Regions from separate parts of the Shewanella sp. H8 genome, predicted to be linked through region 2. Evidence: predicted binding sites of a transcription regulator. Region 2 holds the regulator's gene; the other holds the start of a gene.
What was found. The regulator LexA, encoded in region 2, represses DNA repair genes until DNA is damaged. The targets are predictions, from matches to a motif close to TACTGTATNNNNATACAGTA.
Positions count from the first base shown of each region.

Region 1: recN (DNA repair protein RecN) is a predicted target of LexA. The motif match lies at 2,902-2,921, and genes of this name have one in related genera.

Region 1 covers NZ_CP157213.1:3,234,147-3,242,860, reverse strand. The annotation lists gene ABIS04_RS14020 (hypothetical protein) at 12-1,145, opposite strand; gene recN (DNA repair protein RecN) at 1,213-2,871, opposite strand; gene ABIS04_RS14010 (AEC family transporter) at 3,000-3,968, opposite strand; gene ABIS04_RS14005 (DUF3319 domain-containing protein) at 4,056-4,256, opposite strand; gene ABIS04_RS14000 (YjaG family protein) at 4,328-4,924, opposite strand; gene barA (two-component sensor histidine kinase BarA) at 4,914-7,772, opposite strand; gene rlmD (23S rRNA (uracil(1939)-C(5))-methyltransferase RlmD) at 7,875-8,714, shown strand, end outside.
Region 2 covers NZ_CP157213.1:273,279-281,992, forward strand. The annotation lists gene ABIS04_RS01170 (cytochrome c oxidase assembly protein) at 1-171, opposite strand, end outside; gene ctaD (cytochrome c oxidase subunit I) at 173-1,765, opposite strand; gene coxB (cytochrome c oxidase subunit II) at 1,775-3,361, opposite strand; gene ABIS04_RS01185 (cell division inhibitor SulA) at 3,755-4,261, opposite strand; gene lexA (transcriptional repressor LexA) at 4,258-4,872, opposite strand; gene plsB (glycerol-3-phosphate 1-O-acyltransferase PlsB) at 5,136-7,556, shown strand; gene mtr (tryptophan permease) at 7,559-8,714, shown strand, end outside.

The DNA.
Region 1 (8,714 bases), 1.5 Mb from region 2:
GATACTAAGATTTATTGAGTCATGATTAAATTGCTGCGTAGCTGTTCTATTTCATTATTCATATTGACGATGCGCAATTTAAGATCTGTTTCATAATAAGAGCAGCTTAATATTTTACCCACCGGGTTGTAGCGTAATTGCCATAACTGCAGCAGGCTATTGTCGTTATTGCAATATTCTGGTTTTTTAAGCAGAAGCGATGCATCTGTTGATACAGGTTCTTTAACCATATTAACGAAATATTCAGCCCGCAAGTTATCATCATCAATGGGTTTAATAAACATTTTAGCTAACCATTGCTCGTAAAATGGTGCTGTATCTTGTTGAGCTTCCATTACCATTTGCTGCATGGCGTTGTGACCAAAGAGCCACTCACCTGAAAATATACGTTCATAGTCATTTTGATTTAAACTGAAAGGGGATTGCCAAGCACTGATATTTTTAACCACTTCTTTATTGCTTTGAGCTAAAGTACCCGCAAAGCGGAGTTGCTCCTTCAGTACACCACTGACAATCATATGAACCAGTAACGATCCCGATGAGTGATATACATTATTCCAAAATTGCGTTTCTTTGTTTAGGAATGCTATTGCAGCATCAACCCCTATTTTGCTGGCAATAGATCCCGAGCGATTCATCGTTTCAAGTAAACTTAGCTCTCTTAACTGAAACAGTTGAGACCAGAGAATTTGATCTTGAGGGATTAAAGACTGATCATTTTCTTGCCAATCAGGCATAGCGACTAATATATTGTATTTATCAATATTGGCTTGATGGGCATTAATAGCACGGTTAATTGTTTCACTATTACGATTAAAAAACTCATTGCAAGTTTCCCAATATGCTAAGTGGCAAGCTTCTTTAAAGTCGCGAATTAATTTAGTTTGTTGAGTACTAAAGCTGAGCGATGTTTCTTGTGGATTCGATTTAGCACCCTCGATAGTGCTCAGCATCTTCATAGCATACTCAACCCCGTTTTCACTCGATGCAACAGGTTGCTGCTTTAGCCAGCTTTCAACTAATAACGTATTAGGAGACTTTGTTCTGTCGGAAGCGTTGATTGCCACTAAGCAGACAACGGCAAATACTAATAAGCTGCTTATTAATCCAACCAGCACACCAATCGTTTTTAACAACATCATCATTCTTTATCCGCAAAATCCATTTAACACAATGGTAACATGCAGCTTGATTTTTGATAAGTCATGACCTTTATTGTAATAACTCTCGGGCGTTAGCTAAGGTGTTTTCAGTAATCACGTCTCCACCTAGTAAGCGTGCCAATTCATTAACCCGTTGATCTTTATCTAATGCCTGCATCGTAGTTTCTGTGGCACCCGCTTTATTGAATTTGTTTACAAACATATGTTGATGACCTTTACCCGCAACTTGGGGTAAATGAGTGACACACAACACTTGAGTAGACTCTCCGAGGCTGCGCAACATGCGTCCAACCACAGAAGCCGTTGGACCTGAAATACCGACATCAACCTCATCGAATATTAATGTCGGTGTTGCCACTTTTTTAGCTGTGATCACTTGAATCCCTAATCCAATACGCGATAACTCACCGCCAGAGGCAACTTTAGAAATCGGTTGTAATGGTTGCCCAGGGTTTGTGGTCACCATAAATTCAATGCTATCGCAGCCATTAACTGAAATGTTGTCCGGATTATGATTAATTTGAATAGTAAATTTACCCTTAGGCATATTGAGCTCATGGATAGACTGGGTAACTAGCTTGTCTAATTCTTTAGCATAACGGCTACGACTTTGACTAAGTTTCTGCGCATTGGTTAAATAGGCGTTTCTAGTGTCTTCAAGTTGCTGTCTTATACCATCTAATTTAGTCTCGTCGTCAGCAAGTTCTGCCAATTCACTCATCAAGGCTTGATGATGTAGTGCCAGCTTATCAGCACTCACATGATGCTTACGCGCCAATTGCATAGCTGTTGAAAGGCGTTTTTCTAAATAGGCAAAATGTTCTGGATCAAGCTCTAAACTGCTTAAATAACTTTCAATTTCACTCGCACTTTCTTGTACTTGAATTAACGCATCGCTGATCATAGTGCTAATAGGCGCAAGGGATTCATCATAGCCTTGAAGCGTATCAGCAATACTGGCCACTTTATTGAGTAGAGATTCTATATTGCCTTCATCACTTTCTGTCAATAAATGTAAACCCGCTTGGCAGCGTTCAATTAAATCTGTGCCATTGGCTAAGCGCTTGTGTTCTTGTTCTATTTCATCAAATTCATCTATGCCTAAATTAAACTCATTAAGTTCTTCTACTTGATATTGCAGTAACTGTTGACGCGAAATACGTTCATGCTGAGCTTGTTCAAGCTGTTTTAGCTCGTTTTCCACTTGTTTGCAGCGTTGATAGCTGGCACTAACGCTATCTATCAGTAGCTTGTGGTTGGCATAACTGTCGAGTAAAGCTAACTGATGGTCATTTTTAAGCATGGCATGATGAGCATGTTGGCCATGAATACCAATGAGGAGCTGACCTACTGATTTTAATTGGGTTACAGGGACTGGATTACCATTGATATAGGCTCTCGAGCGACCGTCATTATTGATAGTCCTACGCAATATACATTCATCTTCAGCATCGAGATCGTTGTCTTCTAGCCAGCGTTTGGCTAAAGGGACATCATGGAGGGTAAACCTTGCACTAATTTCTGTTTTAGTTGCACCTGGTCTGATGGTGTTTGCGTCACTGCGGTTTCCTAAGCACAATCCTAGGGCATCGATAGCAATCGATTTACCTGCACCCGTTTCTCCGGTGATGCTTGTCATACCGGCTTTAAAGTCGAGTTCTAAAAAACGCACGATAGCAAAATTATTGATGCTGAGTTGGCAAAGCATAGTGAATCCTTGTCAATGAAACGTTCAAACCACTGTATTGATAAACAGTATATACTGATTTTATATACAGTAAAGTAGTTGGTGTGAAATTATCGCTGACTATTTTATCGCCTGCTAGCGGTTAATGATTAACCAGTGGATTTTAATAGTATTTCTATTATAGGCAAACTAATAAAGGTCACTAATGTGCCATATAAAATCCCTTGGGCACTTCCATTAGCATTAATTTGGTAGCGATCTGCCAGTAGATACACACTTGCTGCCGTGGGTAATGCTGCTAAAAGCACTCCCATTATCAGTAATTCGTGTTCTACGCCAAATAATTTGAGTAATCCAAAGGCAATAAAAGGCTGAATAATTAATTTGAGTAAATTAATTAAACTCAATTCTGTAATCAGGCTAAGACTGAACATCTTTGCAAAAGATTGATGTCGTAAAGCTTTGGCAAGTACCATACCTATAGCAAATAGTGCACAAGGGCTGGAGGTGTTACCCACTTGGTGAAGTACCAAAGCCAGACTTTCAGGTAAGGTGATATGCAATGCTGATAAGGTGATACCAATGAGGCTGCCTAGCACAATCGGATTTTTATACAGTGCATTACCCATGATGACGATAGCGTGGTCGGTTGATTGTTTATTTCGGCTGGCAAGTTCAATAGACACTAACGCAAAAGCAAACATGAACACCGACAGTAAGCTGGCAATTGAAGCCGCAACTAATGCCATTTTGTGTCCTGGGAATAACAAGCTCAGCAATGGAATACCAATAAAGGCGGTATTGCCAAATGTGGCGTTTAAGGCTCGCATGGCGGCAACAGCTTGCTGCTTTGGAGCACACCAAAGTGATACAACAATCACTATGGCGTAAGTGATGACCATCGCGAGACTAAATGCGCCAATAAAGCCCCATTGAATAATATCTTCAATACGAGTTTCGGCTAAAACAATCAGTAAAATTGCCGGGAAGGCAATGTAATAGACAAATTGATTGAGGATCAGATCGGTATCTGGTGGCAACAGTCTCAATTTTTGAACAATACTGCCAAGCAGCATAATTATAAAAACAGCGATTAGCGGGGTAAGAATACTGGACATCCCTCGCAATTCCTTAACAAAATGGTAATAAGGTCACTGTACTGCTTTTTGGTAGGCGGATGCAATTAGGCTAAAGTTAAACGGTGATTATTTTTTTGATTTATTGTTTAAACTGGCCTTTGATACTTTAGGCGGAGGTAATATGCCTAGCTCAGTAAAAAAGTGTACTTGTCTTCTTAGTTCAAATAACGATCCAACTCGTACTTGATTGCCAATAACTAGCGTCCAGTCATCAGTCTTACCATTAGCATTACTGAAGGTGAAACCTTGATAAAAAATGCTTCTCATGGGCGGCACTCAATAAAAAGCCTGAATAAGTTCAGGCTAAACAATGTTTATTGCAAGGCTTAGACTGTGTATTACAGACTAATACCGATATTAGACACACCAGCTTCAATAATATCTTTACGTAAACCTTTAACTAATTCACTATTTATTTCCGGATTTGCTTCGATAATATCGAGTAACATGGCTTGTAATTGTTTTTCTTCTTCCATTACTGGATGTGAAAATACAAACTCATCGAGCGCTTCATCCATTAAGGATTCATCACTAATGGCTTCAATATAATTGGCCACAGTACTCGATGATAACTTGCTGATATTTGTTATATCTTCTTCAATCTTACCGTCTATCGCTCCCATAAGGCTGGCAATCGCGACAGCAGCATCCATTGCTGGATAAGCTCCATAGGCTTCAAATTCGCTCGGCTCAGGAGTGTTTTCATCGAGACGCTGCAAATGCACATGGATATTGAATTTAAGTTTTTTGTCATACTGGCTTTGCCATAACAAATCTAATGCTGTACTTAATACTTGAGGTTGGCCGAATTCACACACTTCAGAAAAAAGTTGGTAGTTCGGGAGCATACGTTGACATAGCGCTAGGGCAAAAAGCTGCTTTTGCGGTAACGATAATGCTTTAAGGCGTTTAAAAAAACCGGATTTACTGGTCATTTGGAGTATCCACTGATAGCTGATTTATCACTTGATTTGCTGCTAATTCTACCTTAGTTAACTCATCAAGTAACTCTAGTATTTCAGGTTCTAAGTCATTAAGGTCAATTTTATGTTTTAATCCAGACTCTATATCTCGACACAGTTTTTGTGTTGTTGGTACGCCGCAATAACATGTTGCCCCATGCAATTTATGTACGACTTGAAGTAGTAGGTTTGCATCTCTTGTCAGTAATGCTTTTTCGATAGCTTTTGTTGTTTCTGGTAATGAGTTCACCAGCATCTTTAGCATATCCAACGCTAAATCGGTTTTCTGATTGACTTGTGTTAAACATAAATCCCAATTCAATATTTGGGCATCAAAATGGGTGAGTTGTGGCTTATTCATCCATCGACTGATAACACTTTTTAAGGACAATTCGTCAATGGGTTTGGCTAAGAAACCATCCATTCCGCTGGATAAAATATTATCGCGCTCTTCAGCAATAGCATGCGCAGTTACAGCGATAATTGGAGTATTACGGTTGAGCGATTCTGAGCGTATTTGTCGCGTTGCCGTTATACCGTCGATTCCAGGCATTTGAATATCCATGAAGATTAAGTCAAATGCGCGTTTCTTTGCCTGCGTTATTGCATCCGCACCATTATTTACGGTAACCACATCAACCACTAATTCTTTTAGTAAAGTATCAATTAATTTTAGGTTGGCGATATTGTCGTCAACAGCTAATACTGATGCATTTTGGCGAGGTGTGACATCTTGACTTATTTGTTCTGGTAAACTCACAAAAGTAGAAGGCACTGGTGGATATATTAAATGATGCGCTAGGGTTAAATCGCTTACCGGGGTGCTGAGCAACACATCTGCATTGACTTTTAACACATTGATAATCATGTTTTGATCTAAACAGTCGTGCAATAAAATGAGACAGTCGGTATGTTGTCTGGCTCGTTGTAATAAATGAATAAAAGACGCTGTGTCAGCAAAACCATGGCAACTCATGATGATGTAATCAAATTTGCTGTTTTTAGTGTGTAAAACAGAGGTAAGGTTTTCTGGGTTGGCAACATTAGTGATAATTAATTGCCATGACACTAAACGGCGATTTAAAGTATCGCGAGTTAATTCCCGTGGTTCATATAATAAGACTGATTTATGTTGCAATGCATCAACTGGCAATACTTCACCAATTTCAAATTGACTGATCCCAAGTGGGAGAATAAACCAAAAATTGGAACCTTTATTGGGGGCCGATGTAAAGCCTATCTGGCCACCCATTTGGTTAATTAAGCGTTTAGTAATCACTAAGCCCAATCCGGTGCCACCAAAGCGACGTGAAATGGATGAGTCAGCTTGGCCAAATGCTTGGAATAAATATTCTTGTTGGCTCTCATCAATACCAATCCCAGTATCAATAACTTCGCAGCGTAAAGTAATATTATCTTCGCCCTGGCCCACTAAGTGTATTTTGAGTATCACACTGCCTTTGTCGGTAAACTTGATAGCGTTGCCGACTAAGTTAGTAATAATCTGGCTGACTCTCATTGCATCGCCACTGACATTTTCAGGCACATTAGCATCAATGTCGATAACCAGTTCTAATCCTTTCTCTTGCGCACTACCCGCAATTATAGTCAGCGTTTCCGTAAGCGTGTCACGCAGCGCAAAAGGCATTTTTTCTAATATCATTTTACCGGCTTCTAGTTTAGAGAAGTCGAGAATATCGTTAATAATACCGAGCAGGTTGCTGGCACTGCGTTCAATCGTTTTTATATAGTCAAGTTGGCTCGTATGCAGTGGTGTTTTTAATAACTGTCTTGCAAAGCCAATAACACCATTAAGTGGGGTGCGTAACTCGTGGGACATGTTGGCTAAAAATTCTGATTTTATGCGACTTGCTTCAAGGGCTCGTTTTTTGGCAATATCTAGCTCAACGTTTTGAATTTCAATTTGCTCAAGCGTTTCACGCAAGTCTGAGGTTGCTTGATCAATGTTTTGTTGCATTTCATCGTGATATTCAGACAATGAGCCAGCCATTGCGTTGATCCCTCGTTTAAGCAGATCCAGCTCGCCAATCAAGTTACCTTCGAGGCGAGTATCAAGTTTACCTTCACGAATTTTAGCTACCACTCGCACCATTTCGGTAATGGGGTAGTTAACGTGTTTAACTAAGCGGAAGGTGAAAAATAAGTTAAATTGTACGCCAATCAATACGATAATAAACGCGGCTATTGCAGCTCGATGTTGTTCAAGTAAAGCATTTTCTTTATTCAATAATACTGAAATATACCCTAGTACTCTTTCTTGTTGATTATTGTAAATAGGTACAACGATGCCATTGGCTGATGACGCATTATCGGTGTCGTCGTCATTCTGGCTATTTATCCGGGTAACATATTTTGGTTCTAACCCAGTATGAGATATTATTGGCACTCGAATGATTAAGGTATCACCAATAGTTTGATGTTCTGTAGCGATTAAGTTCGCCAACGGTTGTTTATAACGCATGGTTTCAAAATCTTTGTGGTAATGCGAGGTAACAAAGAGTTGGTTTTCGGCATCAAATACAGCAATAGATAGGATAAGGGATGCGTTGTTTATTTGTGATGCGGCGAGTAAGCGTTTAGTCGATTCTCGATCTTGATTGATAATACCAAATTCACTGGCAATGGCTAACGGCTCAACAATATTGCTGCCTTTTTCAATTAAGGTTTGTTCCAATTCATAAAAGCGGTTTATCGTGAAATAACTTCCAAGTAGAATACCAACTACAATAGTGGGCGCTAACGCAAGTACCAGAACCCAAGAGCGTAGGCTGTATTTGGTCATATTGTTGGTACTTTTCATAGCGGTTAGGTGTGTCCCTGTGGCTAAATCGCGATTATTGGGTCTAGACTGCCAGAAATGGCGCACTCTTGACTAGTTTTTTATTTAATACCTGAGGCCTAAATGGCACAATTTTTCCAAGCAAAACCGAACAAATCTAAGCAATTATCCGCAAAGCTAAGCCTCAGCGTTACTCAACTTGATCATTTAGGTGCAGGGATTGCGCAACATCAAGGCAAAGTGGTGTTTATTCCAGGCGTGTTACCAGGCGAGACTGCAACGGTACAATTTGTGGAACAAAAGAAAAGCTATGCTAAAGCCAAGCTAATTGCTATTGATCTTGCATCCGCCGATAGAGTTAAACCTCTCTGTCCACATTATCATCAATGCGGCGGTTGTGATTTACAACATATGGACATCAATGCGCAACGCGATCATAAGCAGGCTACCTTGGTGGATCTTATTAGCAAACTGTCGAGTGCAGAAGCCATTGAAGCCGATATGATTGCAAAACCGATAGTGGGCGATGCGTGGCATTACCGTCGGCGCGCAAGGCTGGCAACATTATTTGATAAAAATACTCGACGTTTACAACTTGGGTTTCGTGCAGGCAATAGCAATAAAATTGTGTCTATTGAACAGTGTCCAGTATTAGCGGATTCGTTGTCGGCATTAATTACCCCCTTGGCAGTTAATTTAAATCAACTTAAAGCCAAGTCTAGTTTAGGTCACGTTGAACTTACTCAGGCCGATAATGGTAACTTTGCGGTGTTAAGAGTAACTAAAGTATTGCCTGCATCAGATATTCGTTGGTTAACGGGCTTTGCTGAAAAACATCAACTGCATTTTTTATTGCAAGATGATGAAGGGCAGTTAACTCAACTGTATCCGTTATTACAAACTGATGGCGAGGTAACGTTACCTTATTATCATCTGGCACAGGAGTCTGTACGTTGTTCGTTT
Region 2 (8,714 bases):
CACCACCGCTTCATAACTACTGGCGCTATTTTGGGTTTTGCCATTAATTCCCAATGTATCGCAAAGCACGTCATAAAGTGGTACAAGCGCAAAACCAAATCCAAACATACCTATTGACCCAGCAATCAGGATGATTAATAGCTTACGATTTGATTTTGTTGGCTGTGTCATCTCATTTAATCTCCGGTGGAGTGGTAAACGAGTGATATGGTGCAGGGCTGGCAATCGACCATTCCAAGCCTTCGGCTGCTCCCCAGGGGTTATCTCCAGCAGGTTTTCCACCTTTAATGCATTTGAGCACAACGGCGAGGAATATCAGCTGAGACAAACCAAATGCAAAACCTCCAATAGACACAATTTGGTTCACATCGGCAAACTGTACCGCGTAGTCAGGGATCCTACGTGGCATACCCGCTAAACCTAAAAAGTGCATGGGGAAAAACAATACATTGACGGATATTACCGAGCACCAAAAGTGCCATTTCCCCAACGTTTCGTCATACATATGGCCAGTCCATTTAGGCAACCAATAATAAGCGGCTGCCATAATGGAAAATATTGCCCCAGTGACGAGCACATAATGGAAATGAGCCACTACAAAATAGGTGTCGTGGTATTGGAAATCAGCAGGCGTAATTGCCAGCATCAGGCCAGAAAAACCACCTATGGTAAACAGAATAATAAACGCTACAGCAAACAGCATTGGTGTTTCAAATGTCATTGAACCGCGCCACATGGTTGCCACCCAATTAAATACTTTTACCCCCGTGGGTACGGCAATTAACATGGTGCAATACATGAAGAATAGTTCGGCGAACACCGGCATCCCAGTCGTGAACATGTGATGCGCCCACACTAAGAATGACAACACGGCAATACTGGCAGTGGCGTAAACCATTGAAGAGTAACCAAACAGCTTTTTACGGCTAAAGGTTGGCACTATTGCGGAGATAATACCAAATGACGGTAAAATCATAATGTAAACTTCAGGATGACCGAAGAACCAGAAGATATGCTGGAACATTACCGGATCACCGCCTCCAGCAGCATCAAAAAAGCTGGTACCAAAAAACTTATCGGTTAATACCATGGTGACCGCACCCGCGAGTACCGGCATCACTGCTATCAGTAAGAAAGCGGTAATTAACCAAGTCCACACAAACAAGGGTAACTTCATCCACGTCATGCCTGGAGCACGTAAGTTTACAATGGTGACAATGACATTAATTGCACCCATTATTGAACTTATGCCCATGATATGAATGGAAAATACAAATAATGCGGTACTGTCAGGGCTGTAAGTGGTTGAGAGCGGGGCATAGAATGTCCAACCAAAGTTAGGTCCACCGCCTTCCATAAATAACGAACCCAGTAACATGGCAAAGGCAAAAGGTAAAATCCAAAAACTCCAGTTGTTCATTCGTGGTAATGCCATGTCTGGTGCCCCAATCATCATAGGTATTAGCCAGTTAGCTAAGCCCGTAAAAGCGGGCATTACTGCACCAAATACCATAATGAGACCATGAACAGTGGTCATTTGATTAAAAAAGTTAGGTTCTACTAGCTGTAATCCAGGCTGAAATAACTCAGCTCGAATGACCATTGCCATTGCGCCGCCAGTGAGAAACATAATGAAACTAAACCATAAATACAGAGATCCGATATCTTTATGGTTAGTGGTGAGTAGCCAGCGCATTAGCCCCTTTGGAGCGCCGTGATGATCATCATGGGCGGTTGCAATTGTATCGTGCGTTGTTGTGCTCATTGTTTTCCCTTACTGTCCATGGCTAGCGACATCGGCAGGTTGCACCGCCTCGCCAGAATTATTGCCCCACGCATTGCGCTCATATGTAATCACTGCCGCCATCTTTCGAGGGCTTAATTGACTACTAAATGCCTGCATTGCAGTACCTGGTTTTCCGTGCATAACGATATCGATATGTCCGCTAACCGGTCCGCTAACAACAGGGCTACCAATAAGTGAAGGGAAAGCGCCAGGTAAACCTGCGCCAGTGGCTTGGTGACATGCAGCACAAGTCGTGGCATAAACCTGCTCACCTTCGGTCATTAATTGCTCCAAGGTTAACGTGGGCAGAGCTTCTGCTGGAGCAACTTTTGCTACGGTTTCGACAGCTTGAGTGGTTTTCTCGGTAACCGCATCGGTAATGTCAGTTGTCGTGGTTGCAATAGTGCTTGTGACATCCGCTACTGCTTTGTTTGCTTCTGTTTTTGCCTCGTTACTGCCTAAAAATTTTCCTATATCAACAGCTTGTACAAGATCACCGCTATTATTGCCCCAAGCATTACGTTCAAAGGTAATCACTGCTGCAATTTCTTGGGCGCTAAGTTGTTTTGCAAAGGCCTGCATTGCGGTACCTGGTTTACCGTTTATGACGATATTTAGATGGCCTTCAACAGAGCCTTTTATGATAGGGCTGCCAATTAATGATGGGAATACACCAGGAAGACCCGCACCATTAGGTTGGTGACAAGCAGCACATCTAGCAATATAGATTTGTTCACCTTGTGAGGTTAGATCTTCGAGTGACAGGGTTTGGGTCATTGATGCCGCCGCTGCCGCAGCGGCATTGCTTGCTAGTTGTCTTTGCTCAACCAACCAATTTTCAAAATCGGCCTCCGATAATGCTTGCACTACAATCGGCATGAAACCATGGTCTTTACCACATAATTCGGCACATTGGCCGCGATAAATACCGGGCTTATCAATACGAGTCCAAGTTTCATTAATAAAGCCTGGATTAGCATCTTTTTTAACGGCAAAAGCGGGCACCCACCATGAGTGGATAACATCATCAGAAGTCATCAAAAAACGGACTTTTTGGTTAATGGGGAGCACTAGAGGTTTGTCAACTTCAAGGAGGTAATGTTCTCCTTTAGCCTCACTACCGTCAATTTGTTCTCTGGGGGTAGATAATGAGCTGTAAAATTCGATGTCTTTATCAAAATAGCTGTAATGCCATTTCCACTGCGACCCAGTAATTTTAATGGTGAGATCAGCATCGCTGGGATCTTCCATGGCAATTAAGGTTTTGGTGGCTGGAATAGCCATTGCAATTAAGATGATAAAAGGAATGACGGTCCAAGCAATTTCCACTTTGGTACTTTCATGAAAATTGGCCGCGACTGCGCCTTTTGATTTGCGGTGGTAAATCATTGAATAGATCATGATCCCAAACACCACTAACCCAATGGCACAACAGATATAAAGAATCGTCATGTGGAGGTGATAAACCTGACCACTGATATCTGTCACGCCTTGAGTCATGTTGAGGGGCATTGCTGTTGCCCCAAGCGGAAGTGCTACACACACAACCAGTAAACAATACAACCATTGCTTCACAAGACTGCTCCTCTGTTAATTGCAAATTGCAATTACAAAGAAAAGTCACACAGTAATTCTCTGCTCTATGCAAACTCTTCGGTTCCCGAAAAAAGTTTGATGACCTCAAAGTACCTTGGTGGTTGTAAACAGACGGTCTACGGTTTTATTGTTAGCTGTGCACCACGCTTGTACCTACGACTGAACTTATCAATTTGTGTTGACGTTTTCCCATCGATGACTATTAAATCTGCCATTTACGTCAAATTAAAGATAAAAAATTGTTTCATCCTTGTTAATTACATTACTTGTAGATTAAGGATTGATCAAGATCACTTTTTTTCTTAATCGCCTGAAAAAGGTGAAAAAAAAGCCCTGAATTCAATACAGGGCTTGGTAATTAAGGGTTTGTGCTTAGTGAAACGAGCAAAAATTACTTGTTCCATTTGCTAAGGTAGGGCTAACAAGTTGATGTTTGTGAGGTAAGTGAGTATTCACATCTTCAATTACGATCCCTAATGCACGTGCGCTTTTGGCTACTATTTCCAAACGGCGACTATCGCGAGCATCAAGTGAGCTTGTCCAAGTTACTACTGCACTCGATGTACCACTAGTGAGTGCTTTTTCCATGGCCCATAATGTCTCGACTTCATCTTTGGTGTGAACCAGTAAAATGCGATCCATTCTCACTCCGGCACTTGCCAGCATATGTTTATAACCAATGTGAGGTGGGCTAATGAGTACAATCCAGCGGCCTTGTTGGCTTAACGTTGCTAATTGACTACACAATTGACTCAGCTCTGCTTCACCTTGGGTAACCGTTTGCAATGTTTGAATGGTTTGGTTGCCCTGAAGTTCTGTGTCTGATAAATCCACCCATAAGCCAGGGTGGCGTGGGGCGATGCCCATTAGTTTGTTCATAACCAATCTCCATTACGGATAACACCAACGGCAAGCCCTTCGATGGTTAGGCTTTGGCAACTTAAATCCACTTTTATCGGGTTGTAATCTTCATTTTCTGCATGCAGATAAATGACGTTACCTTTCTGTTCAAATCGTTTTACGGTGACGTCATCGTCGATTCGTGCCACCACAACTTGGCCATTACGTGCTTGCTGCATTTTATGTACCGCGAGAAGGTCGCCTTCTAAAATGCCGATATTTTTCATGCTGTCACCACGAACCCGCAATAAAAAATCAGCGGCGGGTTTAAACATATTGGGGTCAACTTGATAATAGTTTTCCACGTGCTCTTGGGCCAAAATAGGCTCTCCAGCAGCAACTTGTCCAATGAGCGGCAGGCCGGTTTCAACCTGTTCTTCATGAGGTAATCGAATACCTCTAGAGGTACCAGGAATTATCTCGATAAAGCCTTTTTTGGCTAATGCTTTTAAATGCTCTTCGGCGGCATTAGCACTTTTAAAGCCAAGACGATTCGCAATTTCAGCACGAGTGGGTGGCATACCTGTTTCGGCGATATTGTTTTTAATTAAGTCTAATATTTCAGCTTGGCGCGGCGTTAACGGTCTCATGACAATTCCTGTCTTTTTATACAGTGACTGTCATTATATACAGTGATTATTTTCGTGCAAGTATTAACCAACTATTTTTTGTGTTTTATTAGGAAGTAACTTGGTAGTTACTTGTTTTTAAATGATTTTAAATATTTAAAACTTGTTTTATCGGAAAGAAAAATAGCTTTAGGGCAAAGATAAACAAGCCAGATAGTGTAAGCAGGGTAGTTTCTGGTATCCTATGCAACAATATTATAGTGGCTTATGTTGCGAAAATAACCATGTCAAAACCTGATTCAATATTTTTACGAACATTAAAGTGGATTCAAAAATGGATGGTGCAAACAATTGTTGTGCCACATGATCCTTTTGATGACCTCAATATAGATCCGACTAAACCTCTAGTTTATTTGATGAAAACGGAATCTATCAGTGATATTGCCGCCTTGAGCGAAATCACAGAAGGCTTTGGTATGCCTAGCCCTTATGAATCATTAAAGCTTGATGGCTTGCAAGTGCCTCGTGTTGTTTGTTTAGAGGGGCGCAAACCATTATTTGGTAAACGCGAAAGTGGTGAAAAATTCATTAATTATTTTACCAGTCTATTATCTCTTCATCGTGAGAACTCTGAATTAGATATTCAGTTGGTTCCTGTTTGTCTTTATTGGGGACGTACTCCAGGGAAAGAAGATGACAGCATGAAAGCGGCTGTATTTGAAAGAGAAAATCCAACATGGCTACGTAAATGGTTAATGATTTTATTTTTAGGACGGCATAATTTTGTCCAGTTCTCTAATGCATTATCGCTTCGTTATATGGCCGATGAACACGGTACAGATAAAAGAATTGCTCACAAATTAACCCGTGTTGCTCGAGTGCATTTTCGTCGTCAACGCAAGGTTATGACCGGGCCACAGTTACCTAATCGAAACGTATTATTTGCTTCTTTATTAAAATCTGAGTCTATCAAGAAGGCCATAGAAGAAGAGTCGCTAAGTAAAAAAGTCTCGCCAGAGAAAGCCCGCGAAACTGCTATTGAATACCTTGATGAAATTGCTGCTAATTATTCCGATAGTTTAGTTCGCATAACTGAGCGTTTTCTGACTTGGTTATGGAATAAATTATACAGTGGCATTAACATTAAAGGTGCCGAACAGGTTCGACAGCTACATCATGATGGCCATGAGATTGTCTATGTGCCTTGTCATCGCAGCCATATGGATTACTTATTACTGTCGTATATTTTGTATTACCAGGGCATGGTTCCTCCACATATTGCCGCGGGTATAAACCTTAATTTTTGGCCTGCAGGGCCAATGTTCCGCCGTGGCGGGGCATTCTTTATCCGCCGCAGTTTTAATGGCAATAAACTTTATACAGCAGTCTTTCGTGAATATTTGGATCAGTTGTTTGCTAAGGGTTATTCCGTCGAATATTTCACCGAAGGTGGTCGTTCGCGTACCGGACGCTTGCTGGCCCCTAAAACGGGCATGCTGGCCATGACTATAAACAGTGTGTTGCGTGGTATAGAGCGTCCGGTGACTTTAGTACCTGTGTATTTAGGGTATGACCACGTTATGGAAGTAGCGACTTATCATAAAGAATTAAGTGGTAAGAAAAAGAAAAAAGAATCGGTGTGGCAAGTATTTGGGGCGATTAGTAGATTAGGTAATTTTGGCCGAGGTTATGTCAATTTTGGTGAACCCATTAATCTACAGCATTTCTTAAATCAACAGGCACCGGAATGGCGTGCTGAGCTTGCAAAAGATCCGGATCAAAAACCGTCGTGGTTTACGCCATCGGTTAATTCATTAGCTAACCGCGTGATGACTAATATTAATGGTGCAGCCGCCGCCAGTTCGGTGGCATTGACCAGTTTGGTGTTATTGGCATCAGAGCAAAATGCGTTGGAAAGAGGCCAGTTAGAACGTCAGCTTGATTTGTATTTAGCCTTACTTAAAACCGTGCCTTATACCGATTTCACATCTGTTGCAGAAGGTAATGGTAAATCGATTGTTGATCATTGTTTGTCGTTAGATAAGTTTGTTAGTAGTAAAGATCCGATTGGCGAAATTATTTCGGTCGATGAGAAAATAGCTATTACTATGAGTTACTACCGTAACAACATTATTCACCTCATGGCGCTTCCTTCATTAATTGCCAGTTGTTTAGCTCATTATGATGTATGCGATCGTAAACGCATTCATGCGGTTGTTATGGATTTATATCCGTTACTTAAAGCCGAACTCTTTATGGGTATTGATGATGTGCCTGCGCATATAGATAGCATTCTAGAATTCATGGTTGAACAAGGTTTACTGAGTGGTGAAGATAATTTTGTCATCACACCTCGTCATATCACCCAAGTGTTGCTTCTTGCTGAAACCATAAATGAAACCTTGCAGCGATATGCCATTATCTTCAATTTATTGGCGATAAAGCCTGATTTGGAACGTTCAGAGCTTGAAACCGATAGTCACTTATTAGCCAAGAGATTAGGCGCGTTACACGGCATTACTGCTCCTGAGTTTTATGATAAAAAGCTGTATAACACCTTGAGTGTAAAACTGAAGGAATTGGGTTATTTATGCAGTGACGAGCATCGTTCTGAAGTGATTAGAATAAGAGATAATGTTAATAAATTACTTGGATCTTCAGTAAGGCAAACCATTGTTGATAGTGTGCAAACGGAGCACGGATAATAATGGCTAACCATATGAATGCTGCTAAGCATCGTGTCGGCGGTAAATCTGTATTGGGCGGGGCGATGATTATTGCCGGAACAACTGTTGGTGCGGGAATGTTTTCGTTACCTGTTGTAGGTGCCGGGATGTGGTTTGGTTATTCAATAGCGATGTTACTAGGTGTATGGTTTTGCATGCTGATGTCGGGCTTGCTGTTACTAGAAGCCAACCTGCATTTTGAACCGGGCGACAGTTTTGACACCTTAACTAGAGTGACACTAGGACAGTTTTGGCGAGTGGTTAACGGCTTATCAATTGCCTTTGTGTTGTATATTTTAACGTATGCATATATTAGTGGCGGTGGGTCGATTGTTAATCACAGTTTATCTGCTGTTGGCGTAAGTTTACCCCAGAGTGTCGCGGGGTTAGTTTTTGCCGTTGTTTTAGCGCTAGTCGTGTTTATCAGCACCAAAGCGGTTGATCGGATCACCACGATTATGCTCGGTGGTATGGTCATTACTTTCTTTTTGGCTATCGGTAATTTATTAATCGACATCGATCCGATAAAGCTAACATCTCCCGATGGCGAGTCGCGATATTTACCTTATTTACTTGCCGCAATTCCTTTTGGCTTAGCGAGTTTTGGTTATCACGGTAACGTACCTAGCCTAGTAAAGTATTACGGTAAAGATGCCCGAACTATCGTAAAGGCTATTATTGCTGGCACCAGTATCGCATTGGTCATTTATGTATGTTGGTTAGTAGCTACAATGGGGAATATTCCTCGGAGCCAGTTTACTAATATTATTGAACAAGGCGGTAATATTGGTGTGTTAGTCGCTGCATTGTCGGGGGTGATTACCAGTCACTGGCTTGATAACATGTTATCCCTATTTGCCAATCTTGCTGTGGCATCATCATTTTTAGGTGTGACATTGGGTTTATTCGATTACCTTGCTGATTTATTTGGTTTTGATGACTCACGTAAGGGGCGTTTTAAAACTGCAGCGGTTACTTTTATACCACCGACTATTTTGGGATTATTATTTCCTAATGGTTTTATTATTGCTATTGGTTTTGCTGCATTAGCTGCAACCGTGTGGGCGGTGATTGTGCCTGCATTATTAGCTTACAAAATTCGCCAGCAACACCCAAATTCAAAAGGCTTTAAAGTAC